One region of the Aurantimonas sp. DM33-3 genome, then DNA from elsewhere that is predicted to be linked to it. Evidence: riboswitches for the same ligand, from Rfam matches in the RefSeq annotation. Region 1 holds a riboswitch; each other region holds the start of a gene.
The links. A riboswitch is a leader RNA that binds a small molecule or an ion and turns the genes downstream of it on or off. The one in region 1 is predicted to bind thiamine pyrophosphate.

Region 1 (4,962 bases):
TCGCGGCCGCCGGCAGTGCACCGCGCAGGGCCGGCCATTCGACAAGCCGGAACGTGGCCAGCGGGCTCAGCGACAATTGCCCGGCGAGCTTCCAGCTTTCGGCCGGCACGCGGTCGAGCCCGGCCAGCATCAGCCGGGCGGCCAGCGGCAGGTTGAAGAAGACATGGGCGATCAGGATGCCGGAGAGACCATAGATGTCGAGCCGCGCCAGTCCGATCGCCGCAAGAGCGTCCGAGACGAGGCCGTTGCGACCCCAGATGGTGAGGATCGCCAGCGCGCCGACCAGCACGGGCAGCACCTGCGGCAGGAGGAACAGGCGCAGCACCGCACGGCGACCGGGAAAGCGGGCACGATGCAGTGCCAGCGCCAGCGGGATGGCCCCCACCACCGAAAGAAGGGTCGACAGCACCGCCTGCTCGAGGGTGAACAGGACGACGCCGAGGAGATAGCGATCACCGGCGACCGCCCGGAAATCGGGCGCGGCACCCGTCGCAAAGAGAAGCACGACGAAGGCGCCGGCCAGGAAGCCGACGAGGATGCTTGCAGCGCCGAGGCCGAGGCCGATCCGCCAGGCACGATCCGCAGCACCGGTCATGAATGCCTCACCGGGACGCGCACTCGATCGTCAGCGGCCGATCGCTTCGAGCCATTCCTGCGTCCACGCCTTGCGGTTCGCCGCCACCGTTTCCGGATCGATCATCAGCGGCGTCTCCACCTGCACCAGGCGACCGAACGCCTCGGGCAGATCGATGCCGTCCGCGACCGGCAACGTCCAGTTGGTGGTGGGGATCAGCGACTGCACCTCGGCGGTCAGCATGTAGTCGAGGAAGCGCGTCGCCAGTTCGGCTGTCTCGGTCGTCTTCAGCATCGCCGCCACCTCGATCTGCAGGTAGTGGCCCTCCGCGAAGGCCGCGGCCTGATAGCGGTCGGTGTCTTCCTCGATCATGTGGTAGGCGGGCGATGTCGTGTAGCTGAGAACCATCGGCACCTCGCCGCTGGTGAACAGGCCATAGGCCTCGCTCCAGCCCGGCGTCACGGTCAGGATGCGCTTCGACAGCTGCTCCCATTTGGCAGCGGCCTCGTCGCCATAGATCTTCTTCATCCAAAGCATCATGCCGAGGCCGGGCGTCGAGGTCCGCGCGTCCTCGATGGCGATCTTCACCTCGGGATCGCCATTGACCAGATCGTCGAGGCTCGCCGGTGGTTCGGCAATCGCCTCGCTGTCGTAGACGAAGGCGAGATAGGAATAGTCGTAGGGGACGAAGATGTCGTCCGAGAAGCCGGTCGGCACGTTGAGCCCCGAGAGGTCCGCCCCGCTCGGCGCGAACATGCCGGTCGCCTTGGCTTCGGGGATGAGATCCGTCGTCAGGCCGAGGACGACGTCGGCTTCGGTCGAGGGGCCTTCGAGCTTGAGACGATTGAGGATCGCGACGCCGTCCTCGAGACCGACGAACTGCAGGTCGCAGGCGCACACCTCTTCAAAGCCCGCCTCGATCTTCGGGCCCGGCCCCCATTCGGGCGTGAAACTCTCATAGGTATAGACGGTGAGCACCGGCTTGTCGGCCTGGGCGACCGCGCTGCTCGCACCGGCCAAAAGGGCGGCCGCGCAAACGCCGAGATGGCGAATGGACAGAGGCGAGGAGGAGACAGGTCGGGCCATGGTGGTGCCTTTCGAGACGGCGGCCTTCGAAACGAAAGCATCCGCGAGACACCCGCCGACGCCCGCATCCCTCCGCCGGTATGAGCCGGATCAGGTTCGACGGGTCGGCATGCGCCTCTCAGCCCGAAGGCACCCCGTGTGAGCACGGAAAGACTTAGAGGTCACGTCGCTTGCCGGCAAGGGCAGCCGCGCCTCTGGCGCCAAGGGGCAGCTCTCCCTGATATCAAGCCCTCACCTCGGACTGCCAGGCTGCGCGCCGGCGTGGCGAATAGGCCATGCCCACGCAGGCGATCCGGTTGTGATGTCGAAGCAGCCGATTGGCGTTTGCGGCCCGATGCTGTAGGCGAGCCGCGATGTCGCGCTTTTCCATTCTCCTTGCCGGCCATATCGCCCCTACCCCTGCGCTGATCAATGCGGTGAAGGGCACGCGGGTCATCGCCGCGGATGACGGCCTGCGCCATGCCGCTGAGCTGCAGGTGACGCCGGAACTCTGGGTCGGCGATTTCGATTCCAGCCCGCCGCGGCCGGCGATCGAACTGACCAGCCTGCCCCGCGAACCCTACCCTCGCGACAAGGCGATGACCGACGGCGAGATCGCCATCGAGGCGGCGCTGACGCGGGGCGCGACCGGCCTGTTGCTGATCGGCGCGCTCGGTGGCCCGCGCAGCGACCACGCCTTCGCACATCTGATCCTCGCCCTGCGCTATGCCGCCCGCGGCATCGACGTGGAGTTGTTCGACGGCATCGAACGCGCCTGGCCGCTGGGACCGGACCGTCGCGCCTTCGATCTTGCGCCCGGCACGCAGTTCTCGATCCTGAAATTCTCGGATCTTTTCGGCTTGACGATCTCCGGCGCGAAATGGCCGCTCGACGCTGTCGACCTGCCATTCCACTCGATCCTCACACAGTCGAACGAAGCGCTGGGGCCGATCGCCGTGACGGTCCGCCAGGGTACGGCGCTCCTCGTCGCCCAGGCCGATCCCAAGGTCCGCTGATCCGCAACATCGCCGCACGAGAGCGACGCAAGCAGACTTGGCGAACCCTGCGCCTTCGACTAGGTTGCGCGCGGTCGGTCCCGTAGCTCAGCAGGATAGAGCATCAGATTCCTAATCTGAGGGTCACTGGTTCGAATCCAGTCGGGATCACCAACCTTCTCAACAACTTATCCTGACACATTGGAAGTCGTCGGCACTGCCGGGGACGGGATGGGGACGGCCAAGGGTTTTTCGTGTCGCGGTGATGATGCTGGTTCGGGGCTGCCGGGATAGGCCGGCGGCGGATGTTTTGACCCACGGATTGCAGGTTTCGACACAGGGTTTCCGCGCACCTGTGTCGAAAGGTTGTGCGAAAGAGGGGTCTGGCCGGGTCGAAACGGGAGCCTCAGCCTTCGGCAGCCACTTCGCCGACGATTACGGCGTCGGCCAGCTCTCCCAGCGCATTCTCGATCGCGTCCGCCTCCGCCCGCAGTCCGCAGGCGCGTTCCACCATGTCGGCGAGCATGCCCTCCGTCTCTTCTTGCAACCTGACAATGTCCAAGTCGAGCACGTCTTCATAGTCGATACTGGGAATGCTCGAGCCGGTAGGAAGGGCCTTCATTAGCGGGCGCCCGAGAGTTGGGTGGGTCAAAGCGACCATCACGTAGCCCACGCGTAGTGTCGGATCTTCCCCCGGAGCCAGGCGAATGACGTGGTCGGAAATGACCTTGTTCCGGTGTGCTTCAGTCGCGAGTGCCATCTGGCCCACCAGACCGTAGTTCTGGCCGGAGCGGGCGATGAGAAGCCACCCCGGCTGGACCCGTCCGCCATAGGGATCCCCAAAACCCCTGTCGGCGATCAGGCCGCCGGGATCAGAGTTGATCTCGAAAAGCACCGAACTGGAGACCAATTCAACGCCTTCCTTGGCCGGCACTCTCTGGAAGCGACTCGGCAGCCACGCCTGATAGCCAGCCCCCCGCAAGCTGGTCGTTCCTTGTCCTGCGGCGGCAAGATGCCTCCGCAGAGCTTCTACCGTGGGGGCGCTATAAGTAGCATCCAGTCGCCGGCGTTGCCCTGTGATGGACCTGCTCGATACGGAAAAGCCGGGGCCCGACTGCACGTCTGGCAGCGGACCGACAGCGCTCGCATACCTATCTTCGGCGTTCAGGATGAGTTGGTGCGCTTCATTACGAAGAGCCACGATACGATCGAACATCTCATCGCAGCGTCGGCGGATTGGCTCGTCCACCAGCGGCATCGGCAGAGCGTCGAGATGCTCTGGCTCCAGGTGTTTGATCATGTGGCCGTAATGCTGTGAACGCATCATCTTGCGTGTCCTCGGCGCACGAAGGAAGGCATACAGCCAGCCTCGCCAGCCTTCCTCCAATGGCGCCACACGCAGCAGATCGTGGGAAATCAATATCTGGGAGTGCGCATCGAAGGCGATCGTCGCACGCCCCACGGTCCCCGAACAGGTGACAAGAATCGTGCCGCCAGCAACGAAACGATCGTTCGCCTCCCTCGTCCGCTGCAAGGCCAGCCATTTCCGCGGGATCGGTCGGACGTCGAAGACTTGGGTCGCGGCCAGGAACGATGTCCCGTGCGATGAATCAACCTGTATGCCCTTGAGGCGCGACGGCTGCCACACTCTGGCTTTGCTCGACAGAGGCTCCCACCCTCCAGCCCGCGCCAGGATGGCAGACTGAATTCCGTAGCCTTCGGTGAGATAGGTTCCGGCTTCCAGTCGGCGGCTTCCGAATGCAACCTCCGAGACGCGAACGCTGCCTGTTGTTAGTTCATCGACAGGAGCCGGCGCCGCAACCGGGGGCGGCGTCAGTCTCGCTCGTTCAGCCATTCTCTAAAAGCCTGTGCAATTGCCGGGGTCACATCGTCGACGATCTTCTCGAGCGTCTCCTGGGTCGTATAGACAGGCTTGCCTTCCACGTATTCCTTGAACCGTCGGGTCGTAGCGATGACCTCCTCGGCCCCGTCTGGGAGCCGCTTGTAGGTACGCGTGCCGCGCTTATCGTGGCCGATACGATCTGCCATCGCCATGAAGATTTCGTAGTCCTGCAGCTGGCCGGCCGCGTCCTCGATCTTGATCAGCTCATCGGTCTTGCGCTGAATGACTACCAGGCTCGTCTGGACACTGACGCCCGGCTGGAAGGTATCGGCGTGAAGATCGATGCTGGCCAGCACCTTCGTATGACGCAATAGCCATTGGCGCACATATCCTAGGCCCGGCGACCCGAGGATTCCGTCGGGTAGCACCAGGGCTGCCCTTCCCGTGCCGGGCTTCAGAAATTGGACGCAGCGCTCGATAAACAG
Region 2 (4,962 bases), on a different contig from region 1:
CACAGCCTCAACAGATTATCGCCGGTAGGGCGCGGTCGCCGCGAGCCATTCGCGCGCCCGCGCTTCCGGGTCCTCCGCCCGGGTCACGTCGGTGACCACCGCGGCGCTGTCGGCGCCTTGCGCGAAGACCTGCGACAGCCGCTCCACGGTGATGCCGCCGATCGCCACCAGCGGCAGATCGCCGATACGCTGGCGCCAGACGCCGAGGCGCTCGGGCGTCTGCGGCGCCCATTTCATCACCTTCAGCTTGGTCTGCCAGACCGGCCCCAGCGCCACGTAATCCGGCTCGGCGGACAGCGCCACGGCGAGCTCGGCGCTGTCATGGGTGCTGACGCCGAGCTTCAGGCCGGCAGCTTTGATCGCGACCCGGTCCGCCTCGGCGAGGTCCTCCTGCCCCAGATGGACGACATCGCAGCCCTCCTCGATCGCCAGCCGCCAGAAATCGTTGATCACCAGCAGGCAGCCATGGGCGGCGCAGACATCCCGCGTGCGGCGGATCTCCCGGCGCAGCCTTGCCGCGTCCATGTCCTTGGCGCGCAATTGCAGCAGCTTCACCCCCACAGGCACCAGCCGCTCGGCCATCTCGGCATCGTCGACGATCAGGTAGAACGGATCGAGCCGCAGCCCCGTCCCCGTCCGCTCCTCGGCACCGCGCTCCCCACTCCGATGTCCCTCCGCCCGGCTCATCGCGAGCCTCCCGGTCCGCCGACATCGCCGAGCATCGCCTGCCCCAGCATCGGGGTCGAGGGCGCCGCCATGTCGCGCGGCGCCATGGGATCCGCCTCGAAGGCCAGCCGGCCGGCCTCGACCGCCAGGGCAAAGCCCTTGGCCATCGCCACCGGGTCGCCGGCCTTGGCGACCGCCGTATTGAGGAGCACGCCGTCATAGCCGAGCTCCATGGCGGCGGCCGCCTGCGACGGCAGGCCAAGCCCGGCATCGACCACCAGCGTCACCTCGGGAAAATGCGCCCTGAGCTGGCGCAGGCCGTAGCGGTTGTTCAGCCCGAGCCCCGAGCCGATCGGCGCGCCCCAGGGCATCAGCACCCGGCAGCCGGCCTCGACCAGCCGGTCGGCCACCGACAGATCCTCCACCGTATAGGGCAGCACCTTGAAGCCCTTGCCGGTCAGGATGCGCGCCGCCTCCACCAGCCCGAACACGTCGGGCTGCAGGGTCTCGGCGTCGCGCACCACCTCCAGCTTGATCCAGTCGGTGCCGAAGATCTCGCGGGCCATCTGCGCCGTCGTCACCGCCTCGCGGACCGAATGGCAGCCCGCCGTGTTGGGCAGGATGTCGAGGCCAAGGCCTTGGATCAGCTCCCAGAAGGCCTGGCCGGCCCGCGCCTCGCCGCATTCGCGCCGCAGCGAGACGGTGACGATGCCGGCCCCGGACGCCTTGATCGCATCGGTCATCATCTGCGGCGAAGGATAGAGCGAGGTGCCGAGCATCAGCCGCGAGGCAATGCGACGGCCATAGACGTCCATGCCGGTCACGGCGCTCGCCGTGTCGGTGTCGATCGTGTCCATGCTCAGCCTCCCTTCATCGGGGCGATGATCTCGATGGCGTCGCCCTCGGCGAGCCGCACCGTCCCGCGTTCGGTCTTCGGCACGAAGTCGCGGTTCAGCGCCGTGGCGACCACGGCGCCCTCGTAACCCAGTTCGACGAGCGCCTGGTCGAGGGTGGCGGCCTCGACCAGGCGCTCCTCGCCATTGACGGAAATTCTCATGATGCGTCCTTCAGCGTCTCTGCGAAGATTTCGGCGGCGGCCTCCGCCGCCATGGCCGGCGACAGCAGGAAGCCGTGGCGGTACAGCCCGTTCAGGCTGACCACCCGGCCGTTCCGCGTCACCTTTGGCAGATTGTCGGCATAGGAGGGCCGCAGGCCGGCGCCGGTCTCCACCAGCTCGGCCTCGGCGAATGCCGGATGCAGCGCATAGGCGGCGTTGAGCAGCTCGACGGTGCCGCGCAGGTTGATGCCGCGATCGTCGTCGCTTTCCAGCATGGTCGCGCCCACCATGAACAGCCCGTCCGCGCGCGGCACGACATAGATCGGCGAGCGCGGATGCAGCAGCCGCACCGGCCGCGACAGCGAGACCTCGTTGGTGCGCAGCAGCACCATCTCGCCGCGCACAGCCCGCAGCCGCGGCAGTTCCGGTCGCGCCGCGATGCCGCGCGCATCGATGATGCGATCATGGTCGAGATCGGCGGGCGCGACGCGTCGGCCGAAATGCAGCGCCACGCCGCGTTCGCGCAGCCGTTCCGCCAGCGCCTCCAGCGTGCGGCGCGGATCGAGATGGGCTTCCTCGGCAAAGAACAGGCCCTCGGCGAAGCGACCGGCGAGATCGGGCTCCAACGCCGCGACCCGGTCGGCGTCGAGCCGCTCGTGACCCTGCGTGCGGCGGGCAAAGCGGGCAAGGTCCGCGCGGTCGCGCCAGGGCGCCAGCACCAGCGTGCCGTGGCACGCGACGTCCGGCACATGCCGCGACCACCAGTCGATCCCCGCCAGGCCCGGCGCCACGATGGCCGGGTCGGCGCTCTCGGCCTCGCAGCGCGGCGCCAGCATGCCGCCGGCCAGCCACGACGCCGCGGCAACGCCCAGTTCTGGCGCCGCCTCGTACAGCGCGACATCGGCGCCCCGCTCGGCGAGTTCCAGCGCAGTGACGAGCCCGGCAACGCCGGCCCCGATGACGGCAACCCGCATGGTCAGGCCCCGCTTGTGCGGCAGGCGTCGTGCAAACAGGCGACCCGGTCGGCCATTGTCTCGATCCTCCTCGACGCGTCTCGGAGATCCGGCTGATGGCAGGGGAAAGATCGGCGGCGCGGCGCTCGCCTGCGGCGAACCGCAGGCCAGGGGCCACCGCATTCCATCCCTCCGCCGGTCTCAACCGGATCAGGTTCGAAGGGTCGCCACGCGCTCACGCCTTTCGGCGGCCGATGGCCTCTCAGTTCCCTGCCGGAACTCCCCTTGGATGGACGGAATCTGTGCTTCCCGGGCGGCGCTGTCAACGCCGCCGCGCCAAGATCGCGGTCGTCGGCTCAGCTCGACGCCAGCCGACGCTTGCGGCGACGCCGGCGCATGCGCGCGGCGCCATGGCCGCCGGCCCCGATCGCCCAGCCGAGGGCAAAACCCGCGACCGCCAGGAGCAGCCCCTCGACGGTGATCGGCAGGGCCGGGCGATAGTCGGCGGCGGCGCGCTCGGCGATCTCCCAGTCCGGGTCGCCCGCTGCGACGAAGGGCCGGAACAGGGGCGCCGATTCAGCGACGCTGCGATAACGCCGCTCCACCGCGTCATAGCGGGCGATGGTCTGTTCGGCGTCCGCGCCTTGGCGCGCGACGAAGGCGTCGCGATTCTCGCGCAACCGCGCCACCGCCTCGCTGCGCGACAGGTCGGAGGCCGCCGCGCTGGCGTCGAAGCGCTCCACGACCTTGCGCAATTCGTCGACGGCGCCGCCGAGGCGCTGGAGATATTGCTGGGTGAATTCCAGCGACTGGCTGGAGACGAGCCCGAGAAACAGCGCCGCCACGACGCGGATGATCAGCCCCGGCATTCCCTCATCCTCCCTCAAGGCTCCCCCAGCGCACCGGTCGCACCGAACGACCGCGCCCCCGGCCACGATACGCCTGCTGCCTGATCATACCAGTCCCCGCGCCCGTCAGGCGAACAGGCGGGTGCCGCGTTCGGCAATGGCGCAGAAGCTGGCGGTCACATGGGCGGCCAGAGCATCGGCGACCGGGCCGGCGCCGCCGCGGCGGGCCAGGGTCATGCGGTAATTGCCCAGCGGCGGCAGGCCGCGCTCGGCGCCCAGCTGCACGATGTCGTCCGACACGACGCTGATCGGCAGCGGCGCGATGGCGAGATCGGCGGCGACGGCCGCAAGCTGGCCGGTGCAGAACTCGCTGGTATAGGCGACGCGGTAGTCGATATCGCGGGCGTCCAGCGCCGCCAGCGCCATGCCGCGCCAGGCGCAGCCGGCATCGGCAAGGGCGAGCGGCAGCGGCGTTTCGGCGACGGCGAGGCCGCCGCGCGCGCCCACCCAGACCAGCGGCTCGGAATGGATGTAGTCCGGCCCGTCGAGGCGTTCGTCGTGACTGTAGACGGCGAGATCGAGCTCCCCGGACCAGCAGCGCCGCCGCAATTCCTCGGTGCGGTCCAGCCGCACCTCCACCTCGACCTTGGGATGGGTCCGGGCGAAGCGCCGGAGGATTTCCGGCATGGCGACGACGCCGTTGTCATTGGGCACGCCCAGCCGCACGCTGCCCTCGCAGCAGGGCGACAGGAAGCGCGAGAAGGCCTCGTCGTTCAGCTTCAGAAGGCGGCGGGCATAGCCGAGGAATATCTCGCCATCGGCGGTCAGCGCCACGCTGCGGGCATCGCGGCGGAACAGGTCGCGGCCGACCATGTCCTCCAGCTTCTTCACCTGCAGGCTGATCGCCGAGGCGCTGCGATGCACCCGCTCCGCGGCCCGCGAGAAATTGCCGGTGTCGGCGATCGCCACCATCGTGCGGGCGAGGTCCATGTCGAGATTGGGCAGATTGGGGGTCAGCACGGGCGGAGCCTCCTATTAGCAGAACTTGCCGCTAGGCTTACTCCTTCTCGTTTGCCTCATCAATGAGAAACCCTCACATTTTGCCCACCGTCAATTGGAGGTTCTCATGCTGCATCATTCGACCCTGCCCCAGTCCATCCGGCTCGACGAAGTACACCACAGTCAGCCCGGCCTCGTGGGATGGCTGCATTCCTGGACGGTGGGGAAGCGCCGGCAGCGGCTTTGCCGCGACGCCTTCAACACCCTTTTGCGGGTCGACGACCATATCCTGGAAGACATCACCGGCCTGACCCGCCCGCAGGTCGAGGAGGTCGCGCGGCTGCCGCTCGCCGTCGACGCGCTCGAGGCAATCGCCCGGCTGCAGGAGCGTTCGTCGCGCCGGCGGCACCGGCGGTCCGTCTGACGACACGCAAGCACC
Region 3 (4,962 bases), on a different contig from region 1:
TTCCAGGTGAGCAGATCAAGATGGGCGTTCACATGGCGGCAGGCCGCCTGCGGCGAGGCGGTCTGGCGCGGCCCGAACACCGAGATGCCGGCATAGCCCATGGCCGGCAATGCCTCGGCCACCGCCGGCTCGATGCGGTTCCAGGGCGGCACCATCACCGGCACGAAACGGTCGCCGAATGCCGCCGCCAGGCGGCTGCGCCCCTCGTCGAACTCCGCCAGCACCTCGGCCAAAGGCCGGTCGCCGCCGCATTCCACGGCGCGTCCGCCGGGCGCGGCATGGTTCCGGTGGGCGTGGCCATGCTGAAGGATGGTGAGGAGCGGATCGCCGCGATGGGCGACTAGACTGTCCGCCAGCCCCGCGGGGATGACCGCCAACGCCAGCGGTGCCGCATGGCGGTGCGCGGCGGCGACCAGCGCCTCGAGCGCCGGCGTCGCGGCAATCGCATCGTCGTCCCGCCACCACATGTCGATCCGCCGGCCGGCATCGTGCCAGGCGTCGAGTTCGCTCAGAAGGTCGTCAGCGTTCCGCATGGCGCGGCTTTAGCGGCGATCGGGCGTCCGGGCAATTGCTGCGCGGCGCGACCGATCGGCCGGAGCAGGAGACGGTCAGTCTCTTTCTTCGTCTTCCTCGGCGTCCTGTTCGTCGTCCGGAATATCGGTGCCGATCAGCCGCTCGTCGGGGTCTTTGCCGGCAAAGGAATTGTCGGTGCGCTGCAGCGCATTGTCGAGGACGCCGCCATCGGCGGGCTTCTGATCGTGTCTGGGGGCCTTCGGATCGGCCATCGTGCGTTCTCCTGATGCAGTCGAACGCCTAACCACCCGAAGGCCCGCCCCGTTCCACCTGGGGGACACGGGAGGCGGCAGCGCGCTGCCGCCTCCGCTTCGCTGAGCCCTACTCGGCCGGCACGTCGCCGGCGGGCATGTAGAGATCGCCGCCCTCGCGATATTTCTGCGCCATCTTCTCCATGCCCTCCTTCTGCGCCTCGGCGCGGATGTCGTGGGAGATCTTCATGGAGCAGAATTTCGGGCCGCACATGGAGCAGAAATGCGCCACCTTGTGCGCCTCCTTGGGCAGCGTCTGGTCGTGGAAGGAGCGCGCCGTCTCCGGGTCGAGGGAAAGGTTGAACTGGTCCTCCCAGCGAAACTCGAAGCGCGCCCGGCTCAGCGCGTCGTCGCGCAGCTGCGCCGCCGGATGGCCCTTGGCGAGATCGGCCGCATGGGCCGCGATCTTGTAGGTGACGACGCCGACCTTGACGTCGTCGCGGTCAGGAAGGCCGAGATGCTCCTTCGGGGTGACGTAGCAGAGCATCGCCGTGCCGAACCAGCCGATCATCGCCGCCCCGATGCCCGAGGTAATGTGGTCGTAGCCCGGCGCGATGTCGGTGACCAAGGGTCCGAGCGTGTAGAACGGCGCCTCGCCGCAGACCCGCATCTGGCGGTCGACATTCTCCTTCACCTTGTGCATCGGCACATGGCCCGGCCCCTCGATCATCACCTGGCAGCCCTTCGCCCAGGCGATCTGTGTGAGCTCGCCCAGCGTGTCGAGCTCGGCGAACTGCGCCGCGTCGTTGGCATCGGCGATCGAGCCGGGACGCAGGCCATCGCCCATGGAGAAGGACACGTCATAGGCCCGGCAGATATCGGCGATCTCCTCGAAATGCTCGTAGAGAAAGCTCTCGCGGTGGTGGTGCAAGCACCACTTCGCCATGATCGAGCCGCCGCGCGACACGATGCCCGTGGTGCGATCCACCGTCAGCGGAATATGGGACAGCCGCACCCCGGCATGGATGGTGAAATAGTCGACGCCCTGCTCGGCCTGCTCGATCAGCGTGTCGCGGAAAACCTCCCAGGTCAGGTCCTCGGCGATGCCGTTCACCTTCTCCAGCGCCTGGTAGATCGGCACCGTGCCGATCGGCACCGGCGCATTGCGGATGATCCAGTCGCGGATGTTGTGGATGTTGCGGCCGGTGGACAGGTCCATCACCGTGTCGGCGCCCCAGCGGATCGCCCAGACCATCTTCTCCACTTCCTCGGCCATCGAGGAGGTGACGGCGGAATTGCCGATATTGGCGTTGATCTTGACCAGGAAGTTGCGGCCGATCGCCATCGGCTCGACTTCCGGATGGTTGATGTTGGCCGGGATGATGGCGCGCCCGGAGGCGACCTCGTCGCGCACCCATTCCGGGGTGATGAAGTCCGGGATCGCCGCCGAATACGGCTCCCCGTCGCGCTCCAGCGCCCGCTTCGCCTCGGCGCGGCCGAGATTCTCGCGGATCGCGACGAACTCCATCTCGGCGGTGACGATGCCGGCGCGGGCATATTCGTACTGGGTCACGGCACGCCCGCCCGTCGCCCGGCGCGGTGCGTTGCGAACCGGAAATTCCGGCGTCAGCTTTTCGGCCGGCAGATTGCCGTTGTCCTCGGGCTGCACCGCGCGGCCCTCGTAGAACTCGGTGTCGCCGCGGGCCGCGATCCAGTTTTCGCGGATGCGCGGCAGGCCCTTGGCGATGTCGGTCTCGACCTGGCTGTCCGTATAGGGGCCGGACGGATCGTAGACGATGACGTCGGGCTCGCCCGCGGTCGGATGGACGGTGATCGCGCGCATCGGCACGCGGATGTCGGGAAAGGCCGTTCCGGCCAGGTAGATCTTGCGGGAGGCCGGCAGCGGGCCGGCGGTGACGGTGGGTGTCACGGCATTCATCTTGGTTCTCCAGTCGCGCTCGCGTCGGAGATCCAGTTCTGCTTTCGGTGATCGAAAACTCTCGTCGGCCTGTCGGATCGCCCCTGTCGTCGGGGGCATGGCCCGCATTGCGGGCCGGAGAGGTCGGCGGCTTTCCCATCCCTACGCCAGTATGAACTGGATCAGGTTCGTAGGGTCGCCGCGCGCTTCGCCGATGATCGGCGGCCGTCGGCCTCTCAGTTCCTTGCCGGAACTCCCCTTGGACGAGCGGACGGTAGCAGCCCCCGTGGGGGTGTCAACAGCGGTTGCAGCGGTCGTCGCTAGAGATCGGCGAGACGACACGAAGCGGCAGAGAGCGGGAAGACGGGAAGCAGGATCGGCAGCGCCGATCGGGACATCGCGGCGGCAACGCAGGCGATGCGCCGCGAGCCAGGACGGCCGGGAGGCGGTCAGGGGCAAAGCCCGAGCCCAGAGGCCCGCGATGGGTGTCGCGGGCGGTCCGCGGCGCGAGCGGCGCCGTCGGACAAGATGTGTCACATGCGGGCGACGAGCGCCCCGTCATGCGGTCGGCAGAGCCGAGACCCTAGAGGATGTCGAGGCTGACCTTGGCGGTGCCCGAATGGATCATGCCGATCTTCGAGGCCGCGGCGCGCGACAGGTCGATGATCCGGCCGCCATGATACGGGCCGCGGTCGTTGATGCGCACGACGACGGACTTGCCGTTGCGACGGTTGGTGACGCGCACCTTGGTGCCGAAGGGCAGCGTCTTGTGAGCCGCCGTCATGGAATTCATGTTGAAGCTTTCGCCGTTCGCCGTGCGGCGACCATGAAAGCGCTTTCCGTAATAAGACGCGGAACCCGAGGCCGCGGACTTCGTTTCGGCTACGACCGGAGTGATTGCGACGGAGTACGAACCGACCATCGTTCCGGCGAAAAGCGCGGCCGCGAGAGCGGCCTTCGGCAGAAACTTCATTCTTGGCATGTCCTTGAGATGCGACGTTTGCGACGCCGCCTCCTTCGTCAATTCCTGTGACGAGAAAAAGGACGGACTCTGGCAGCAATAGGGTCTTTCTACGACAGCGGAACTTTTCGGGCCCTGGCGTATCGTCCTGAGCCCAAACGAGGAATTTCCGTCCGAGCCCTGTTTCGAATGCGACAGCGATGTCGCATTCGCGCCGATGTCGCCTTAACCGGTCAGACCGCCAGCTTCGGGGTGCGGCCGCTGTCTTCGAGTTCCCATTCGGCCTGCCAGTCCATGCCGTCCTGCGACAGGACGAGGTAGTTGCGCTCGCTCGTATAGGTCGCGCGGCGCGACGGCAGCGGCCGCAGGCGGATCTTCCGGCCGCGCAGCGGGCTCTCGCCGACACGGGCGAGAAGGCCGAGCGCAAACGGATAGGCCGGCCCGGGCGCGGGGTGGGAAATGCCGGACGCGACGAGTTGGTGCATCACACTCCCGTTCAGAAGCCGCATCTCGCCGCGCGTCGCCAGATGGATTTCGCCGGAGACGACCACGAGCCCGCCGACGGCCCGCTCGGCGCGATCGGCCAGGCATTGCAGGCAGCGGATCCATTCGCGCCGATGCGCCCGGCTCTGCCACTGGTCGCGCAGATCGTCGGACAGCTTGGCGACCCGCGGCACGATGCCGGCGACGAGCTCGGCCCAGCTCAGCCGCGGCCCGAGCACCGGCACGCTGGACATCAGCACGATCCGGTCCGGCTCCGGTGTCGCCTCCAGCGCCGTTTCGAAGCTCTTCCATCCGACCGGCCCCATCACCCTGTCGGGACGGCGTTCGCTGCGCAGGTCTGGCGCGAGGATCGTCAGGCCCGGATAGCGCACCGCAACGCCAAGGCTGCGCGCCTGCCGGTCCAGCGCGATCGCCGGCAGATCGGCCTCGTCCGCCGCCAGCTGGAAGATCAGGAACATCTCGCGCGCCGCCTCGAACAGGCCGCGTCCTACGGGACTGTCCAGAAGCGCTGCCGGATGGCTGCCCCAGCCGTCGATGATGTCGTGGTCGTCCCACATCGACACGGACGGCACATGGGCCGACATCGCGCCCATGGCGGGCCGGGCGAAGCTGATCAGATAGCGCTCGAAATAGAACCGGCGGATCGCCTCGCGGGACTCCTCGGTCAGCGGCACGGTCCCGCGCTCGTCGGGCTTCAGCGTGGTCCAACGCTGCACATCCGGATGACAGGCGAGGACGTCGTCGGCATAGAGCTGGTCGCCGCCCTGCAGCATCAGGGAGAACGGCGCGCGGTCATGCTCGGCGGTGAGCCGGGT

Region 2: it holds a riboswitch for thiamine pyrophosphate, as region 1 does, so the genes downstream of both, thiO (glycine oxidase ThiO) here and thiB (thiamine ABC transporter substrate binding subunit) in region 1, are expected to answer to the same signal.
Region 3: it holds a riboswitch for thiamine pyrophosphate, as region 1 does, so the genes downstream of both, thiC (phosphomethylpyrimidine synthase ThiC) here and thiB (thiamine ABC transporter substrate binding subunit) in region 1, are expected to answer to the same signal.

The regions. Positions count from the first base shown of each region.
Region 1 is NZ_JACSGS010000007.1:195,049-200,010, reverse strand. It holds gene thiP (thiamine/thiamine pyrophosphate ABC transporter permease) at 1-595, opposite strand, end outside; gene thiB (thiamine ABC transporter substrate binding subunit) at 626-1,660, opposite strand; TPP riboswitch at 1,711-1,807, opposite strand; gene H9Q09_RS12100 (thiamine diphosphokinase) at 2,014-2,655, shown strand; tRNA gene H9Q09_RS12095 (tRNA-Arg) at 2,732-2,808, shown strand; gene H9Q09_RS12090 (hypothetical protein) at 3,041-4,489, opposite strand; gene H9Q09_RS12085 (N-6 DNA methylase) at 4,468-4,962, opposite strand, start outside.
Region 2 is NZ_JACSGS010000002.1:140,025-144,986, forward strand. It holds gene H9Q09_RS03440 (thiamine phosphate synthase) at 16-624, opposite strand; gene H9Q09_RS03445 (thiazole synthase) at 684-1,481, opposite strand; gene thiS (sulfur carrier protein ThiS) at 1,526-1,723, opposite strand; gene thiO (glycine oxidase ThiO) at 1,720-2,859, opposite strand; TPP riboswitch at 2,847-2,972, opposite strand; gene H9Q09_RS03460 (DUF2937 family protein) at 3,033-3,545, opposite strand; gene H9Q09_RS03465 (LysR substrate-binding domain-containing protein) at 3,651-4,544, opposite strand; gene H9Q09_RS03470 (hypothetical protein) at 4,651-4,947, shown strand.
Region 3 is NZ_JACSGS010000010.1:128,429-133,390, reverse strand. It holds gene H9Q09_RS14805 (polysaccharide deacetylase family protein) at 1-533, opposite strand, end outside; gene H9Q09_RS14800 (hypothetical protein) at 609-785, opposite strand; gene thiC (phosphomethylpyrimidine synthase ThiC) at 895-2,703, opposite strand; TPP riboswitch at 2,825-2,952, opposite strand; gene H9Q09_RS14790 (septal ring lytic transglycosylase RlpA family protein) at 3,266-3,604, opposite strand; gene H9Q09_RS14785 (alkaline phosphatase D family protein) at 3,877-4,962, opposite strand, start outside.